DNA from 2 places in the Variovorax sp. Soil_C_17 genome. Region 2 is predicted to be linked to the other one. Evidence: riboswitches for the same ligand, from Rfam matches in the RefSeq annotation. Region 2 holds a riboswitch; the other holds the start of a gene.
The links. A riboswitch is a leader RNA that binds a small molecule or an ion and turns the genes downstream of it on or off. The one in region 2 is predicted to bind S-adenosylhomocysteine.
Positions count from the first base shown of each region.

Region 1 (7,854 bases), on a different contig from region 2:
CGTTGTAGCAGGGGATCACCGCGGCGATGCGCAGCGCGGGCCGCAGGGCGGTCAAGACAGGAGCTTCGTTCATGGTGCGGGGGGCAGGATACGGTACGCCTTGGCGCCGTCCTGCTCGTACATCAAAGCGAAGTGGCGGTTGAAATCCTCATGGCTGGTCAGGGTGCGCGCCACCGCATCGGGCATCACGACGGCTTCGAAGCCCAGTTCGGCGAACCTCTTCGCGGCCTCGGCCCCCGGCAGCAACGGGAAATCCGGATAGCGCCAGGGGCCGAGCGTATCGCCCCAGATCGGATTGGGCCCGTAGTAGATGGCCTCGCTCAGTGCGATCTGGTAGACGCGGCCGGTGGCATGCTCGCGCACGTGGTTCATGACGCCATAGCCCGGCACGTTCGCTCGCAGGAAGGCCTCGCGGGCGGTAGGCGAGAGCGACACCTTCGTGAGCTCGCGCGTGCTGTGCCGGTACGACACGGCCGCCAGCACCACCAGGAACAGGCTGACGAAGAGGCTGCCCGCGCGCGGTGGCCAGCCCGCGCGGCCGGAGGCGGGCACGAGCCGGCGCAGGCCCGCCACGAGCCAGCCCAGCAGCATCTGCCACCCCAGCACTGCGGTCAGCGCCAGCAGCGGGAAGGAGGCCGTCATATAGCGCGGATAGCGCGAGGTCAGCACCCACACGAGCAACGAGTAGACGCTGAAGACAATGGCCGCATGCACTGCGGGCGTGCGCCGCCAGGCCCGGCTGAAGGGCGCCAGCAGCACCGGCCAGACCAGGTAGCTCGGCAGCGCGGCATGGGCGCGCACGTCGTTCACCTGGTTCTGGTAATCGGCAAGATTCCAGTTGCTGAAGCCGAACAGCTTGGCGCCGATGGGATTGAAGGGGTCGCCGGTCATGAGCGCGTTGCGCGCGTACCAGTAGATGCAGGGCAGCAGGAAGCACAGCAGCGCGAGGGCCCAGATGCCAGGGCGGCGCTCGCGCCGGATCACGAACCAGCCCGCCAGCGGCAGGAAGGTCAGGGCTTGGTACTTCGAGCCGGCCGCGAGGCCGAGGAAGAAGGCCGCCAGCGCCAGCCAGCGCGCGCCCTTCTTCGGATCGGTGGTGTGCGCTTCGTTCCACCACCACAACGCGATCCAGGCCGAGAGCACGAACAGCGCGACGCCCATGTCGATCAACGCGCTCGAATAGTCGCCCATGCCCAGCCAGATGGCGGCGGCCGCGCAGGCCAGCACCCGGTTCAGGTACTGCATGCCCAGGCGATAGACCATCCACACCGACAGCCAGCCCGCAAGTGCACTCAGGAAATGCGGCAGCACGTCGTCGCCGACCTGCAGCGCGCCCGCATAGAGCAGGTTGTAGTTGTACGGGAACCAGGGATAGCGCAGCCACTCATGGATTCCCAAGGTGCCGCTCTGGGCCACCTGGCGCGCGTAGGGCAGGTGGTACATGAGCTCGTCGAAGGCGGCCGGCAGCGCCAGCGGGGCGAACAGCGTGGGCAGCGCCACCAGGAGCAACGCGGCGAATGCCGCCTTGTCGACCCAGCTCAGCGGCGGTCCGGACTCGAAGGCGCGCGCCTCGCGGAGCCAGGTGGGAAGTTGGGCGCAAGCGGCCGCGAAGCCGATGGCGACCAGCAGCAGCACAGCCGACGCACGGAGCAGTCCGGCGATGCCGAGCGCCTGGAGGGCACAGATGAAGACGCCGATGCCGAGGGCGGTGCTCATCGCCGTCTCGAGCCAAAGGTCGCGGCGCACCGGCACGCCCAGGCGCAGGAACACCGCGCGGCCGAAGCCCCAGCACCCGGCGACGAAGATTGCCAGCGCGGCGTAGTGCGCGGCCGCGAATGTGAGTTTCTCGAAAAACATCAGAGATTGGGCGCCAGCAGCCGCTCCAGGTCCGCCTCGCTCTCGTGGCGCCGCGCGGCTTGGTCCTGCAGTTGGTCGTGCCCGATCTTGCCGACGTTGAAGTAGGTCGCTTCCGGATGGCTCAGGTAGAAGCCGCTGACGCTGGCGGCGGGCATCATGGCCAGGCTTTCCGTGAGGGTCATGCCGATATCCCGGCACTGCAGCAGCTCGAACATCGGGCCCTTCACGCTGTGGTCCGGGCAGGCGGGGTAGCCGGGGGCGGGGCGGATGCCGCGGTACTTCTCGGCGATCATCGCCTCGTTGCTCAGGGCCTCGTCGTGCGCATAGCCCCAGAGGTCGGTGCGCACGCGGTGGTGCAGCGCCTCCGCGAAGGCCTCGGCCAGCCGGTCGGCCAGGGCCTTGAGCATGATGGCCGAGTAGTCGTCGAGGTCGTCGATGAAGAACTTCTCCTTCTTCTCGACGCCGATGCCGGCGGTGACGGCGAACATGCCCACGTAGTCCGCCAGGCCGCTGTCGCGCGGCGCCACGAAGTCGGCCAGGCAGCGGCTCGGGCGCATGACGCCGTCGATGGCCTGCTTCTCGGTCTGTTGGCGCAGGCCATACCAGGTGAGCGCGGCCTGGGTGCGGGTCTCGTCGGTGTAGAGCGTGATGTCGTCGTCGTTCACCGTATTGGCGGGCCAGAAGCCGATCACGCCGTTGGCCGTGAGCCAGCGTCCCTCGATCAGCCGCTTGAGCATGCGCTGCCCGTCGCCGAAGACGCGCACCGCCTCGCTGCCCACCACCTCGTCCTTGAGGATCGCGGGGAAGGGCCCGGCCAGGTCCCAGGTCTGGAAGAAGGGGCCCCAGTCGATGTACTTCGCGAGCTCCGCCAGGTCGAAGTTGCGGAACACGCGCCGGCCGGTGAACTTGGGGCTAGGAGGCACATAGCCCTGCCAGTCGATGGGCGTCTTGTTGGCGCGCGCCTTGGCCAGCGGCCACAGCGGCACCTGCTTCTTGTTGGCATGCAGGTGCCGCACCTTGTCGTAGTCGGTGTTGAGCTCGTCGATGTAGGCCGCGGCCTGGTCGGAGAGCAGCGACTGCGCCACGCTCACGCTGCGCGACGCGTCGGGCACGTAGACCACCGGCCCCTCGTAGTGCGGCGCGATCTTCACGGCCGTGTGCACGCGGCTGGTGGTGGCGCCCCCGATCAGGAGCGGGATCTTGCGAATGCGGAAATGCTCGTCTTTCTGCATTTCGCCGGCGACGTATTGCATCTCCTCCAGGCTGGGCGTGATCAGGCCCGACAGGCCGACGATGTCCGCGCCCTCGACCTTGGCACGCGCCAGGATCTCGTGGCAGGGGACCATCACGCCCATGTTCACCACCTCGAAGTTGTTGCACTGGAGCACGACGGTGACGATGTTCTTGCCGATGTCGTGCACGTCGCCCTTGACGGTGGCGATGATGATCTTGCCCTTGCTGCGCACGTCGCGGCCCGCGGCCTCGTCCTGGCGCTTTTCTTCCTCGATGTAGGGGATCAGGTGGGCGACGGCCTGCTTCATCACGCGCGCGGACTTCACCACCTGGGGCAGGAACATCTTGCCGGCGCCGAAGAGGTCGCCGACCACGTTCATGCCGTCCATCAGCGGGCCCTCGATGACGTGCAGGGGCCGGCCGCCCTTGGCCAGGATGGCCTGGTAGGCCTCCTCGGTGTCCTCGACGATGAAGTCGGTGATGCCGTGCACCAGCGCATGCGACAGGCGCTGGCTGACCGACACCGGCTGCTCCGGCGTGCCGCGCCATTCGAGCTTCTTGCTGTCGTCCTTGGCGCCGCTCTTGGCGCTTTCGGCCACCTCGACCAGGCGCTCGCCGGCGTCGGGGCGGCGGTTGAGCACCACGTCTTCCACCCGCTCGCGCAGGCCGGGCTCGAGGTCGTCGTACACGCCCACCATGCCGGCGTTGACGATGCCCATGTCCATGCCGGCCTGGATCGCGTGGTAGAGGAACACCGTGTGGATCGCCTCGCGCACCGGGTCGTTGCCGCGGAAACTGAAGCTCACGTTCGACACGCCGCCCGAGACCTTGGCGCCTGGCAGGTTCTTCTTGATCCAGCGCGTGGCTTCGATGAAGTCGACCGCGTAGTTGTTGTGCTCCTCGATGCCGGTGGCGATCGCGAAGATGTTCGGGTCGAAGATGATGTCCTCGGGCGGGAAGCCCACCTCGTCGACCAGGATGCGGTAGGCGCGCTCGCAGATCTCGATCTTGCGTTCGTAGGTGTCGGCCTGGCCCTTCTCGTCGAAGGCCATCACGACCGCCGCCGCGCCGTAGCGGCGCAGCAGCGTGGCCTGGTGCTTGAAGGCTTCCACGCCCTCCTTCATGCTGATCGAATTGACGATGCCCTTGCCCTGGATGCAGCGCAGGCCGGCCTCGATCACCTCCCACTTGGAGCTGTCGATCATGATCGGCACGCGCGCGATGTCGGGCTCGCTGGCGATCAGGTTGAGGAAGCGCACCATCGCAGCCTTGCTGTCGAGCATGGCTTCGTCCATGTTGATGTCGATCACCTGCGCGCCGTTCTCGACCTGCTGGCGCGCCACCGCCAATGCCTCCTCGAACTGGCCGTTGAGGATCATGCGGGCGAAGGCCTTGGAGCCGGTGACGTTGGTGCGCTCGCCGATGTTGACGAACAGCGTGCCCTCGCCGATGCGCACCGGCTCCAGGCCGGACAGCTTCATCGGGGGTGGGGAGATTTGGACGGGAGAGGAAGAATCGGAAGACATGGGCTCACCTGTGGGCGGAGGATCAGGCGAGCGTCGTTGCAAGCCCAAGCCTGACGCGGCGCCTGGCTCGATCGACCGGGGCGGCCCGCGCTGCAACGCTCCTTGGGAGCCGCGGATTTTACGCTGGCTGCACCGCCCCGGACGCGGAGGCGGGCAGGCCGAAGATCCCGTCGAAGGCCCAGTTGAACACGAAGGTGTAGATGAGGAAGAACACCACCAGGCCGAGATCCATCACCAGCGCCTGCCAGAGGCTCACGTCCAGCCACCAGGCGAAGACCGGCACCAGGAAGGCCACCAGCCCGCCCTCGAAGCCGATCGCGTGTGCGATACGGCGGCGCAGGCTCCGGCCGCGCACCGCCTGGCGCGACTCCCAGCGCTCGAAGAGGGCATTGAAGCTGAGGTTCCAGAGGATCGCGATGCCCGAGGCCAGCACGGCCGCCACGCCCGAATGGCCGGCGCTCTGCCCCGTCATCAGGGCGAGCCCGGCGCTGGCGGCGACGATGGCGATGCCTTCGTAAAGCGAGATGTAGACGATCCGGCGCTTGAGCCCTTGCATGAATTCGTTTCCGTTTTGTTGCTGCGTCGGGCTCGACTTTATGTTTCCATCGCTGATATAAGAAATCATCTTCCTTCAATTTTATTGATAGATCCATGAGCTTCAGCAGCGACAACGTGGAGGTCTTCCTGGCCGTGCTCGACCACGGCTCCTTTTCTGCCGCCGCGCGGGCACTGCATCGCGTGCCCTCGGCCGTCAGCATGGCGATCGCCAACCTCGAGGCGGAACTGGACCTCTCGCTGTTCGACCGCAGCGGCCGCGAGCCTCAGCCCACCGCCGCCGCGCGTTCGCTGGAGCCGCAGGCACGGCTGCTGGCGGCCCAGCTCCAGCAGCTGCAGGTGCAGGCGCTCGCGCTGACTCAGGGCCTGGAGAACCGGCTGACGCTGGCCATTGCCCCCGAACTCCTGGCCGCGCCTTGGAGCGGGCCGCTGGCGACGCTGGCGCAGGAGTATCCGCAGCTGGAAGTCGAAGTGCTGGCCGCCCCGCAGGCCGATGCGCTGGCGCTGCTGCACAGCGGCCGGGCGCAACTGGCGCTGGTCTTCGAGCGCCCGAGCCTGGACGGGCGCGAGGCCTTTCAGGAAGTGGCCAACGAGATGATGGTGGCTGTGATCGCGCCCGCCCACCCGGTGCTGGCCGGTGCCGGCGGCCGCCTGCGCGAGGACCATCTGCGGACCACCCGCCAGATCGTGGTGGCGGGCCGCGACCTGGCCACCCGCGACGCGCGCTTCGAATTCGCGCGCCACGTCTGGCGCACCGACAACGCGCTGGCCGCCCTGAGCCTGATCACCGCCGGCCTGGGCTGGGGCTGGCTGCCGCGCAACTTCGCCCGGCCGCACGTGGCGGCGGGGGCGCTGGTGGAGATTCCCTTCGAGAACCTCTCGAATGGGCTGGACCTCTGGGTGGACGTGGTCTGGTCGCGCGAACGCCCGCTGGGCCTGGGCGCGCAGCGCTTCGTGGCGCTGATCGCTCGCAAGAAGAACTGAGCTTGCCTTGCGTCTTGCGCCCTCTTCCCCTGTGAGAGGGCTGGGGTGAAGGCGCCGGGCGCATCCACCGCCGCATCCTTTTCAAGGCGACTGTCTTCTGCGTGCCTCTAAGGCCGATCGTCGGACGACGACGGCGGCCGGTTGAACCGCTCCATCTGCCGTTGCCGCGGGTCCGCGCTGGGCATGACGGGCGCCGGCGCCGGTGGCCGACCGCCCGCCTGCCCCGGGTGCATCTGCGGCGGACGAGCCCCTGGCTGCATGCCCGGCGGCTGCGCGTGCGGCTGCGGCGGCACGACCCCTGGAATGGCCCGCGGCTGATGGAAGTCAGGACCGGGCTGCGGCGGCCGGACGTCACGATCGGGCCGCGGCGGCCGGAACCCGTGATCCTGCGGCGGGCGCGGCCCGGGCGGCTGCTGCCAGCCGGGCTGCGGCCGGAAGCCCGGGTCCGGCTGGGGCTGGTAGCCCCGGCCCGGATGCGGCCGGTAGCCCGAGTCGCGGTCATGCCAGGGGCGGGGCTGCCAGTCCGGCCGCGGCGCCGGCACCGGGCGCCAGCCCGCCACCGGTGGCGGCGGCCGATGACCATGCCACCAGCGCGGCTCGCGGTACCAGGGCCGGTCGCGGTAGTGGTCGGCCCAGTAGTTGCCGATCGTGAAGCCGACGATCGGCACGCCGATGATCGCGCCGTAGCTCGCCAGGGGCAGGCGCCGGTCGTCGTAGATGTAGTCGATGGCGCCTGCATGCACCCAGCCGCGCAGGCCGTCGGGCAGCACCACGTCGCACCAGCGGTAGCCGCTGATGCAGCCCAGCACCTCGAAGGGCTGGCCGGGGCCCAGCCGGGCCACCACCGGATAGTCGCCCGAAGGCCCCGCCCGGAGATTGACGGTGCTGCGCGCGACGGCCTCCTGGGCCGCCGCGGCAATCGGAAGCGCGAGCGCGAGGGTTCCGATGCCGATCCAGCGTTGTGCGAGCTTGTTGTTCATGGTGCCTCCTTGATGAACTTCAGGGCAGGCCGCGTGCCCAGGCGCTGCCCTCGGGCCACGGCCTTCCCGTCCAACGGGGCCGGTCGAGCGGCGGTGCACCGCCATAACCCTTGGAGAGCTTCTTCATCCGGCCTTTACAGGCCGCTTTCCGCCCTCAGGCCACCTCGGCTTCGGAATAGAAGGCCGCGCGATGCAGTGTCCGCCCCGCCAGCGGCGACACCGCCTGCCCGATCGCCGCGATGTGCTCCGGCGTGGTGCCGCAGCAGCCGCCCACGATGTTGACCAGGCCTTCGGCGGCGAACTCGTGCAGCAGGCGCGACGTGACCTCGGGCGTCTCGTCGAACCCGGTTTCGCTCATCGGATTGGGCAGGCCGGCATTGGGGTAGCAGCTGATGAAGGTGTCGTCGGCCACGCGCGCCAGTTCCTGGATGTAAGGCCGCATCAGCGCCGCGCCCAGCGCGCAGTTGAGCCCGATGGCCAGCGGCCGCGCGTGGCGCACGCTGTGCCAGAAGGCGGTGACCGTCTGCCCGCTGAGGATGCGGCCGGAGGCATCGGTCACCGTGCCGCTGATGATCAGCGGCAGCCGCTCGCCGCTCGCCTCGAAGTACTCGTCGACCGCGAACAGCGCGGCCTTGGCGTTGAGTGTGTCGAAGATCGTCTCGACCAGCAGCACGTCGGCGCCGCCTTCGACCAAGGCTTCGACCTGCTCGTAGTAGGAC
Region 1 is NZ_JBDGIT010000001.1:1,036,473-1,044,326, reverse strand. Features, by position in the region: gene AC3A6Y_RS04970 (glycosyltransferase family 2 protein) at 1-73, opposite strand, end outside; gene AC3A6Y_RS04965 (ArnT family glycosyltransferase) at 70-1,857, opposite strand; gene metH (methionine synthase) at 1,857-4,571, opposite strand; S-adenosyl-L-homocysteine riboswitch at 4,638-4,724, opposite strand; gene AC3A6Y_RS04955 (PACE efflux transporter) at 4,735-5,172, opposite strand; gene AC3A6Y_RS04950 (LysR family transcriptional regulator) at 5,268-6,155, shown strand; gene AC3A6Y_RS04945 (SH3 domain-containing protein) at 6,263-7,135, opposite strand; gene AC3A6Y_RS04940 (homocysteine S-methyltransferase family protein) at 7,290-7,854, opposite strand, start outside.
Region 1: it holds a riboswitch for S-adenosylhomocysteine, as region 2 does, so the genes downstream of both, metH (methionine synthase) here and ahcY (adenosylhomocysteinase) in region 2, are expected to answer to the same signal.

Region 2 (7,854 bases):
AGCTGGTGATCGGCATGATGCCCGGCACGATCGGCGTGTCGAGCCCCGCCTTGCGGGCCTCGTCGACGAAGCGGAAATAGGCTTCGGGGCTGAAGAAATACTGGGTGATCGCCGAGTCGGCGCCGGCATGCACCTTGGCCGCGAACGCCTTCAGGTCGGCCTCGGGCGAGCGCGCCTGCGGATGCACCTCGGGATAGCAGGCGACCTCGATGTGGAAGTCGCGGCCGGTCTCTTCGCGAATGAAGGCGACCAAGTCGCTCGCGTAATGGAATTCGCCGCCCATGCCGTAGCCGCTGGGCAGGTCGCCGCGCAGCGCCACGAGCCGCTTGACGCCCATCGCCTTCAGTTCCTTGAGCTGCTCGCGCACGGTGGCGCGGGTCGCGCCGATGCACGAGAAGTGGCAGGCCGCATCGACGCCCTCTTCCAGGATCTGGCGCACCGTGCCGAAGGTGCCATCGTGCGTGGAGCCGCCGGCGCCATAGGTCACCGAGCAGAACTCGGGCTGGCGCGCATAGAGCTGCTGGCGCACGGCACGCAGCTTGGCCACGCCTTCGGGCGTCTTGGGTGGGAAGAACTCAAAGCTCAACGGAAGGCGCACGGCCGGCTCCTGGTGGGCCGCTCGCGAAAGCGGCATGAATGAAGAATTCGCGGTTGCCGTCGCCGCCCGCGATGGGGCTGTCGAACCAGCCCCGCACCTGCAGGCCGAGCGCGTCGCAGGCCGTGCGCAGGCGCTGCTCGACCACCGGATAGAGCGAGGCATCGCGCACGATGCCGCCCTTGCCGATCCGTGCCGGCTGCAGTTCGAATTGAGGCTTGACCAGCATCAGAAGTTCACCCGTCGTGGCGAGCAAGGGTAGCAGGGCCGGCAGCACCAGCGTGAGCGAGATGAAGGACAGGTCACCGACGATCAGGTCGAACTGCACGTCTGCCGGCGATGCCGCGGCCCACGCCGACCGATCGAGCGCGCGTGCATTGACGCCCTCGACCGCCGTGACGCGCGCATCGCCGCGCAGTCGCGCATGCAACTGCCCGTGTCCGACGTCGACGCCCACCACATGCGCTGCCCCCTGCTGCAGCAGGCAATCGGTGAAGCCGCCGGTCGACTGGCCGACATCGAGGCAGCGCCTGCCGCGCACATCGATGCCCGCCGCGGCCAGCGCGCCCTCGAGCTTGAGGCCGCCGCGCGAGACATAGCGTGCCTCGGCTGCGTCGAGCAGTTCCAGCTCGGCATTTACAGGCAGGTCCTCGGCGTTCTTGCTTACCGTGCGCCAGCGCGCACCATCGTGCCAGCGCAGGCCGCCCGCGATCAGACGCACGGCCTGGGAGCGCGAGGCCGCCAGGCCGCGTTCGACGAGCAATTGGTCGGCGCGCACGATGCGGCGCGGCTCCCGCTCAGTAGCGGTAGGTGTCCGGCTTGTACGGACCGTTCTTGTCGACGCCGATGTAGGCGGCCTGGGCATCCGTCAGCACCGTCAGCTGGGCGCCGAGCTTGGACAGCTGCAGGCGCGCAACCTTCTCGTCCAGGTGCTTGGGCAGCACGTAGACCTTGCCGGGCTGGTAGGCGTCGGGCTTGGTGAAAAGCTCGATCTGGGCGATGGTCTGGTTGGCGAAGGAGGAGCTCATCACGTAGCTCGGATGGCCGGTGCCGCAGCCCAGGTTCACCAGCCGGCCCTTGGCCAAGAGGATGATGCGCTTGCCATCCGGGAAGATCACGTGGTCGACCTGCGGCTTGATCTCTTCCCACTCGTACTTCTCGAGCGAGGCGACCTCGATTTCGTTGTCGAAGTGGCCGATGTTGCAGACGATCGCCTGGTCCTTCATCGCGGCCATGTGGTCGTGCGTGATGACGTCCTTGTTGCCGGTGGTGGTGACGAAGATGTCGGCCTTGTCGGCCGCATATTCCATGGTCACGACCCGGTAGCCTTCCATGGCGGCCTGCAATGCGTTGATCGGGTCGATCTCGGTCACCCACACCTGGGCGCTCAGCGCGCGCAGGGCCTGGGCCGAGCCCTTGCCCACGTCGCCGTAGCCGGCCACCAGCGCCACCTTGCCGGCGATCATCACATCGGTGGCGCGCTTGATGCCGTCCACCAGCGACTCGCGGCAGCCGTAGAGGTTGTCGAACTTGCTCTTGGTCACCGAGTCGTTGACGTTGATGGCACGGAACAGCAGCGTGCCCTTGGCGCTCATTTCGTTGAGGCGGTGCACGCCGGTGGTGGTTTCCTCGGTCACGCCGATGATCTCGGCCGACTTGCGGGTGTACCAGGTCGCGTCGACAGCCAGCTTGGCCTTGATCGCGGCGTAGAGGATGCGCTCCTCGTCGCTGGTCGGGTTGGCCAGCACGCCCTGGTCCTTCTCGGCCTTCTGGCCCAGATGCATCAGCAGCGTGGCATCGCCGCCGTCGTCCAGGATCATGTTCGGGCCTTCACCGGCCGCGCCCTTGGGACCGAAGTCGAAGATGCGGTGGGTGTAGTCCCAGTAGTCCTCCAGCGATTCACCCTTGATCGCGAACACCGGCGTGCCGGCGGCCGCGATGGCGGCGGCTGCGTGGTCCTGGGTGGAGAAGATGTTGCACGAGGCCCAGCGCACGGTGGCGCCCAGGGCCTGCAGCGTCTCGATCAGCACCGCGGTCTGGATCGTCATGTGCAGCGAGCCGGTGATGCGCGCGCCCTTCAGCGGCTGGCTCTTGGCGAACTCGTCGCGGATGGCCATCAGGCCGGGCATCTCGGTTTCGGCAATCTTGATTTCCTTGCGGCCCCAGGCGGCAAGGGACAGGTCGGCGATCGCCTGGTCGGCGGTGGATTTGAGAACGGCGCTCATGTTGGCTCCAAACAAGTTTGAATGATGCCGCTGCGGTCGGGGGAAGAACTCACCGCGGGAACAGCGGTTGAGCGTGGTTGCGATGGGGTCCGAGCCTCACGCCTGGCGGCGCTGCAACGCTCCTCGGAAGCGGCGGATTTTACCCGAGCGCCGCCCGAACGCCACCGGCATCGATAATTGCGGGTTCGGCCGGCTTCTGCGGCCGCTTTCGATTTCCGCCTCCCCATGTCCTTCGCCTCCGAAACCCGCCGCCGCCGCACCTTCGCGATCATTTCCCACCCCGACGCCGGCAAGACCACGCTGACCGAGAAGCTGCTGCTTTTCTCCGGCGCGATCCAGATCGCCGGCTCGGTGAAGGCGCGCAAGGCCTCGCGCCACGCCACCTCCGACTGGATGGAGATCGAGAAGCAGCGCGGCATCTCGGTGGCCAGCTCGGTGATGCAGATGGTCTATCGCGAACACGTGATCAACCTGCTCGACACGCCCGGCCACAAGGACTTCTCCGAAGACACCTACCGCGTGCTCACCGCCGTCGACTCCGCCCTGATGGTGATCGACGCAGCCAACGGCGTGGAAGCGCAGACGCGCCGCCTGATCGAGGTCTGCCGCCAGCGCGACACGCCCATCATCACCTTCGTCAACAAGATGGACCGCGAGGTGCGCGAGCCGCTCGACATCCTCGACGAGGTGGAGCGCGAGCTCGGCATGCCCTGCGTGCCGATGACTTGGCCCGTGGGCCAGGGCAAGACCTTCCGCGGGATCATGAACCTGCGCACGCAGGCCATGACGGTGTTCGAGTCGGGCAGCGAGCGACTGCCGCAGGACTTCGAGACGATCGCGCTGACCGAGCGCGAGACGCTGGCGAAGCGCTTCGGCACCGACTTCGAAAGTGCCATGGAAAGCATGGAACTGGCCACCGGCGCCTCGCCCACCTGGGACCGCGAGGCCTTCCTCGCGGGCAAGCAGACGCCCGTGTTCTTCGGCTCCGGCGTGAACAACTTCGGTGTGATGGAAGTGCTCGACGCCCTGGTCGACCTGGCGCCCTCGCCGCGCTCGCGCACCAGCACCACGGTGGTCAACCGCCAGCCGGTGGTGAAGGAAATCCGGCCCGAGGACAAGGACTTCGCGGGCGTGGTCTTCAAGGTGCAGGCCAACATGGACGCCAACCACCGCGACCGCATCGCCTTCGTGCGCATGGCCTCGGGCAAGTACACGCCGGGCATGAAGCTCAAGGTGCAGCGCACCGCGAAGGAACTGCGGCCCACCAGCGTGGTGACCTTCATGAGCCAGCGGCGCGAAGCGGTCGAAGAAGCCTACGCAGGCGACATCGTGGGCTTCACCACCCACGGCGGGGTGCAGCTGGGCGACACCATCACCGACGGCGCGAGCCTGCAGTTCACCGGCCTGCCCTTCTTCGCGCCAGAGCTCTTCATGACCGTGATCCTGAAGAACCCGCTGCGCACCAAGCAGTTGCAGCAGGGCCTGGCCCAGCTGGGCGAGGAAGGTGCGATCCAGGTGTTCCGGCCCGAGGTCGGCGGCCCGATGCTGCTGGGCGCCGTCGGCCAGCTGCAGTTCGAAGTGGTGCAGCACCGCCTGAAGGCCGAATACGACGCCGACGTGCGGCTCGAGGGCTGCCAGTACACGGGCGCGCGCTGGATCACGGCCGACAGCCCGGCCGAGCTGCGCGAGTTCGTCAACGCCTATCCGGCGCGCATGGCCAAGGACGCGGCCGATACGCTGGCTTTCCTGTGCACCTCGCCGTACGACGTGCGGCTGGCGCAGGAGCGCTTTCCGAAGATCCACTTCCATCCGCTGCGGGAGCACGCAGGGCTCGCCTTGCAGAGCGCCGGCTGACGCGGGCTCAACTGCCCGTCGAGGTGTAGTGGCGCAGCCCGAGGCGCCACGCCATGAAAGCCGCCGCGAGAAACACGAACCCCGCGAGCGGCGACACCATCCCGGCCCACCTCGGCGCACCCAGCGGATCGGCCTTTCCCAGGATGGCCAGCACCGGGTAGTAGGCCACGCAGGCCAGCGGCACGATGAAGGTCAGCACGCGCCGGAACCATCGCGCATAAAGCGCCAGCGGGTATTGCGCGGCCTGCACGCCGCCATAGGTCAGCACATGGGCGATCTCCAGGCTCTCCACGGTCCAGAACGCCAGCGTGCCCTGCAGCACCAGGATGCCAAGGAACAAGGACACGCCGCCGGCCAGCGCGAACAGCGCGACGGCGACCGCCTCCGGCGTCCACGCCACGCCCGCCTGCACCGTGCCGAAGGCCAGCACCGCCACGCCCTGCATCAGCCGGCCCAGGCGGCTCACGCGAACGTCATGCCCCATCAGCTGCAACGCCAGCGGACGCGGGCGCAGCAGCAGACGATCGAAAGTCCCGGTACGCAGGAACTCCGTGCCCAGCACGTCGAAGCCGCGCCCCAGCGCATCGGCGATGGCGAACATGCAGTTCGCCAGCCCGTAGAACACCGCCACCTCGCCGAGGGTCCAGCCCTGCACGTCGCCGAAGCGATGGAACAGCGCCCAGATGGCGATCACCTCGATGCCGGTGGCCAGGAACTGCCCCAGCGTCAGCATCGAGGCCGAGGCCGGATAGCGTGCCTGCCCGAGGAGCGAGGCCTTCACGAGGCGAAGAAAGAGCGCGGCCGAGCCCATGTCAGCCGCCCTGCACTTCCAGCTTGCGCATGGTGCGGTCCATGGCCTGATGCCCGAGCGCAACCAGCGCGACGAGCCAGAAGCACTGCAACCCCAGCCCTACCAGCGCCTGCGCGCCGCTCATCAACCCGAAATACAGCCGCGCGGGAATGTCGACCACGCCGGCAAGGGGCTGCAGCAGCAGCGCGGTCTGCCATGCGTCGGGAAGCAGCACCAGCGGCAGCAGGTTGCCCGAGAACACGATGACCACCGGGGCCGCGAGCGCGTTGATGCCGCGCTCGTCGAGCGCCGCGGCCGCCGCGATGTTGAGCAGCATCACCATCGACGCGGACAGCAGCAGCGCGAGCACGGCCGATGCGAGGAACGCGACTGCGGCCGCGGCGCTTGCCGGCGGCTTCCAGGCCCAATCGCTCCAACCCGCCAGCGGCAGTGCGATGGCCGCAAAGACCGCCATCAGCGCCAAGCGGGGCAACACGCGCGCCGCGATCCAGCCTGCGCTGCGGGCGAACCAGAGCGCGTAGGCGTCCACCGGCCGAAGGCGGTCGTAGGCCACGGCACCGGTGCGCACGGCCAGCGCAACCTCCGGGTCGCCGAGCCAGGGCAGCAGCGCGAGCAGCCCCTGCGCGAGCCAGGTGTAGCTGACCGCCTGCGCGAGCGACATCGGCGCCGCCGCCATCGACGCGCCGCCGTAGAACGCAGCCAGCACCATCACCTTGATCCCGCCCCACCAGCACTGCGTGGCAAAGCCCGCGAGCGCGGCGGTGCGGTACTGCAGCATCTGCAGAAAGCGCGAGGCGAAGGCCGCGACGTAGGGACGCGCCAGTTCGCGCAGCATCGTCACGCCTCGGCCGCTCCATGCATCGCATAGAAGCGCGCGATGACGGCCTCGATCGCCAGACCTTCGAGCCGGATGTCTTCCACCGCATGCGCGGCCGCGATGCGCGCGATCAACGCGGGCGCGGTGGTCACCGCCGGATCGAAGTCGAGCACCAGCGTCCGCCCATCGCGCGAATGCACGCGGGCGCCGGCCACCTGCGCCGGCAAGTCGGCATCCTGCGCGAAGTCGACCACCAGCCGCCGCTCGGCCATCACCTGCGCGCGCAAGGCCTCGACCGGGCTGTCGGCCAGCACACGGCCGTGGCCGATGACGATCACGCGCCGGGCCAGGGCCTCGATGTCGTGCATGTCGTGCGTGGTCAGCAGCACGGTGGTGCCGCGCTCCCGGTTGGCACGCCGCACGAAGTCGCGCACGGCCAGCTTCGAGGGAGCGTCGAGCCCGAGGGTCGGCTCGTCGAGGAACAGGATGTCGGGCTCGTGCAGCAGCGCCGCGGCAATCTCGGCGCGCATGCGCTGGCCCAGCGACAGCTGCCGCACCGGCTGGTCGAGCACGCGCTCCAGGTGCAGCAGCGCGACCAGTTCGTCGCGCGTCCGGCGGTAGCGCGCGGCGTCCACGCGGTAGATGTCGCGCAGCAGGTCGAATCCGTCGCCCACGGGCAGGTCCCACCACAGCTGCGTGCGCTGGCCGAAGACCACGCCGATGCGTGCCACGTGGCGCTCGCGGTGCGCGAACGGGTCGCGCCCGTCGACTTCCACGCGCCCGCCGTCGGGGCGCAGGATGCCCGCGAGGATCTTGATGGTGGTGGACTTGCCCGCACCGTTCGGTCCGATGAAGCCCAGCAGCTCGCCGCGCTCGAGCGAGAAGGACACGCCCGACAGCGCCGCCACCGTGCGATGGCGGCGCGAAACGAGCCCGCGCAGCGCCCCCATCACGCCGGGGTCGCGCTCGGAAATGCGGTAGGTCTTCTGGAGCTGATCGACGAGGATGTGAGGCATGAAAGGGCGCCGCACCGGCCTCGAAAGCGCGGCGGGGGCGGGATGCTACACGAAAGCGCCGGTAGGATCGCGGCTCCTCAAGAATTCATGCCATGCCCTCCTCGCCCCAGCACCTGTTGCCCTTGACTCAGTGGGAGGCGGCCGCGCGCGGCGCGCTCGTCGGCGTGTTCACCGACATCGACGACACGCTCACCACCGAGGGCGCGATCACGCCCGACGCGCTCCAGGCCATGGGCGCGCTGCACGCTGCAGGGCTGAACCTGGTCGCCATCACCGGCCGGCCGGTCGGCTGGAGCGAGCCCTTCGCCGGCGTCTGGCCGGTCGATGCGATCGTGGCGGAGAACGGCGCCGTCGCCCTGGTGCGCACGGCCGAGGGCCGGATCGAGAAGCGCTACCAGCAGGATGCCGCCACGCGCGCGCGCAACTTCGAGCGCATGCAGGCCGTGCTCGCGCGCATCGAGCGCGAGATCCCGGCGGCCCGTCGCGCCACCGACTCGGCCGGCCGGGAATGCGACATCGCGATCGACCACAGCGAG
Region 2 is NZ_JBDGIT010000008.1:127,036-134,889, forward strand. Features, by position in the region: gene metF (methylenetetrahydrofolate reductase [NAD(P)H]) at 1-598, opposite strand, end outside; gene AC3A6Y_RS28120 (TlyA family RNA methyltransferase) at 576-1,373, opposite strand; gene ahcY (adenosylhomocysteinase) at 1,393-2,820, opposite strand; S-adenosyl-L-homocysteine riboswitch at 2,883-2,950, opposite strand; gene AC3A6Y_RS28130 (peptide chain release factor 3) at 3,046-4,674, shown strand; gene AC3A6Y_RS28135 (ABC transporter permease) at 4,682-5,485, opposite strand; gene AC3A6Y_RS28140 (ABC transporter permease) at 5,487-6,320, opposite strand; gene AC3A6Y_RS28145 (ABC transporter ATP-binding protein) at 6,323-7,318, opposite strand; gene AC3A6Y_RS28150 (HAD-IIB family hydrolase) at 7,411-7,854, shown strand, end outside.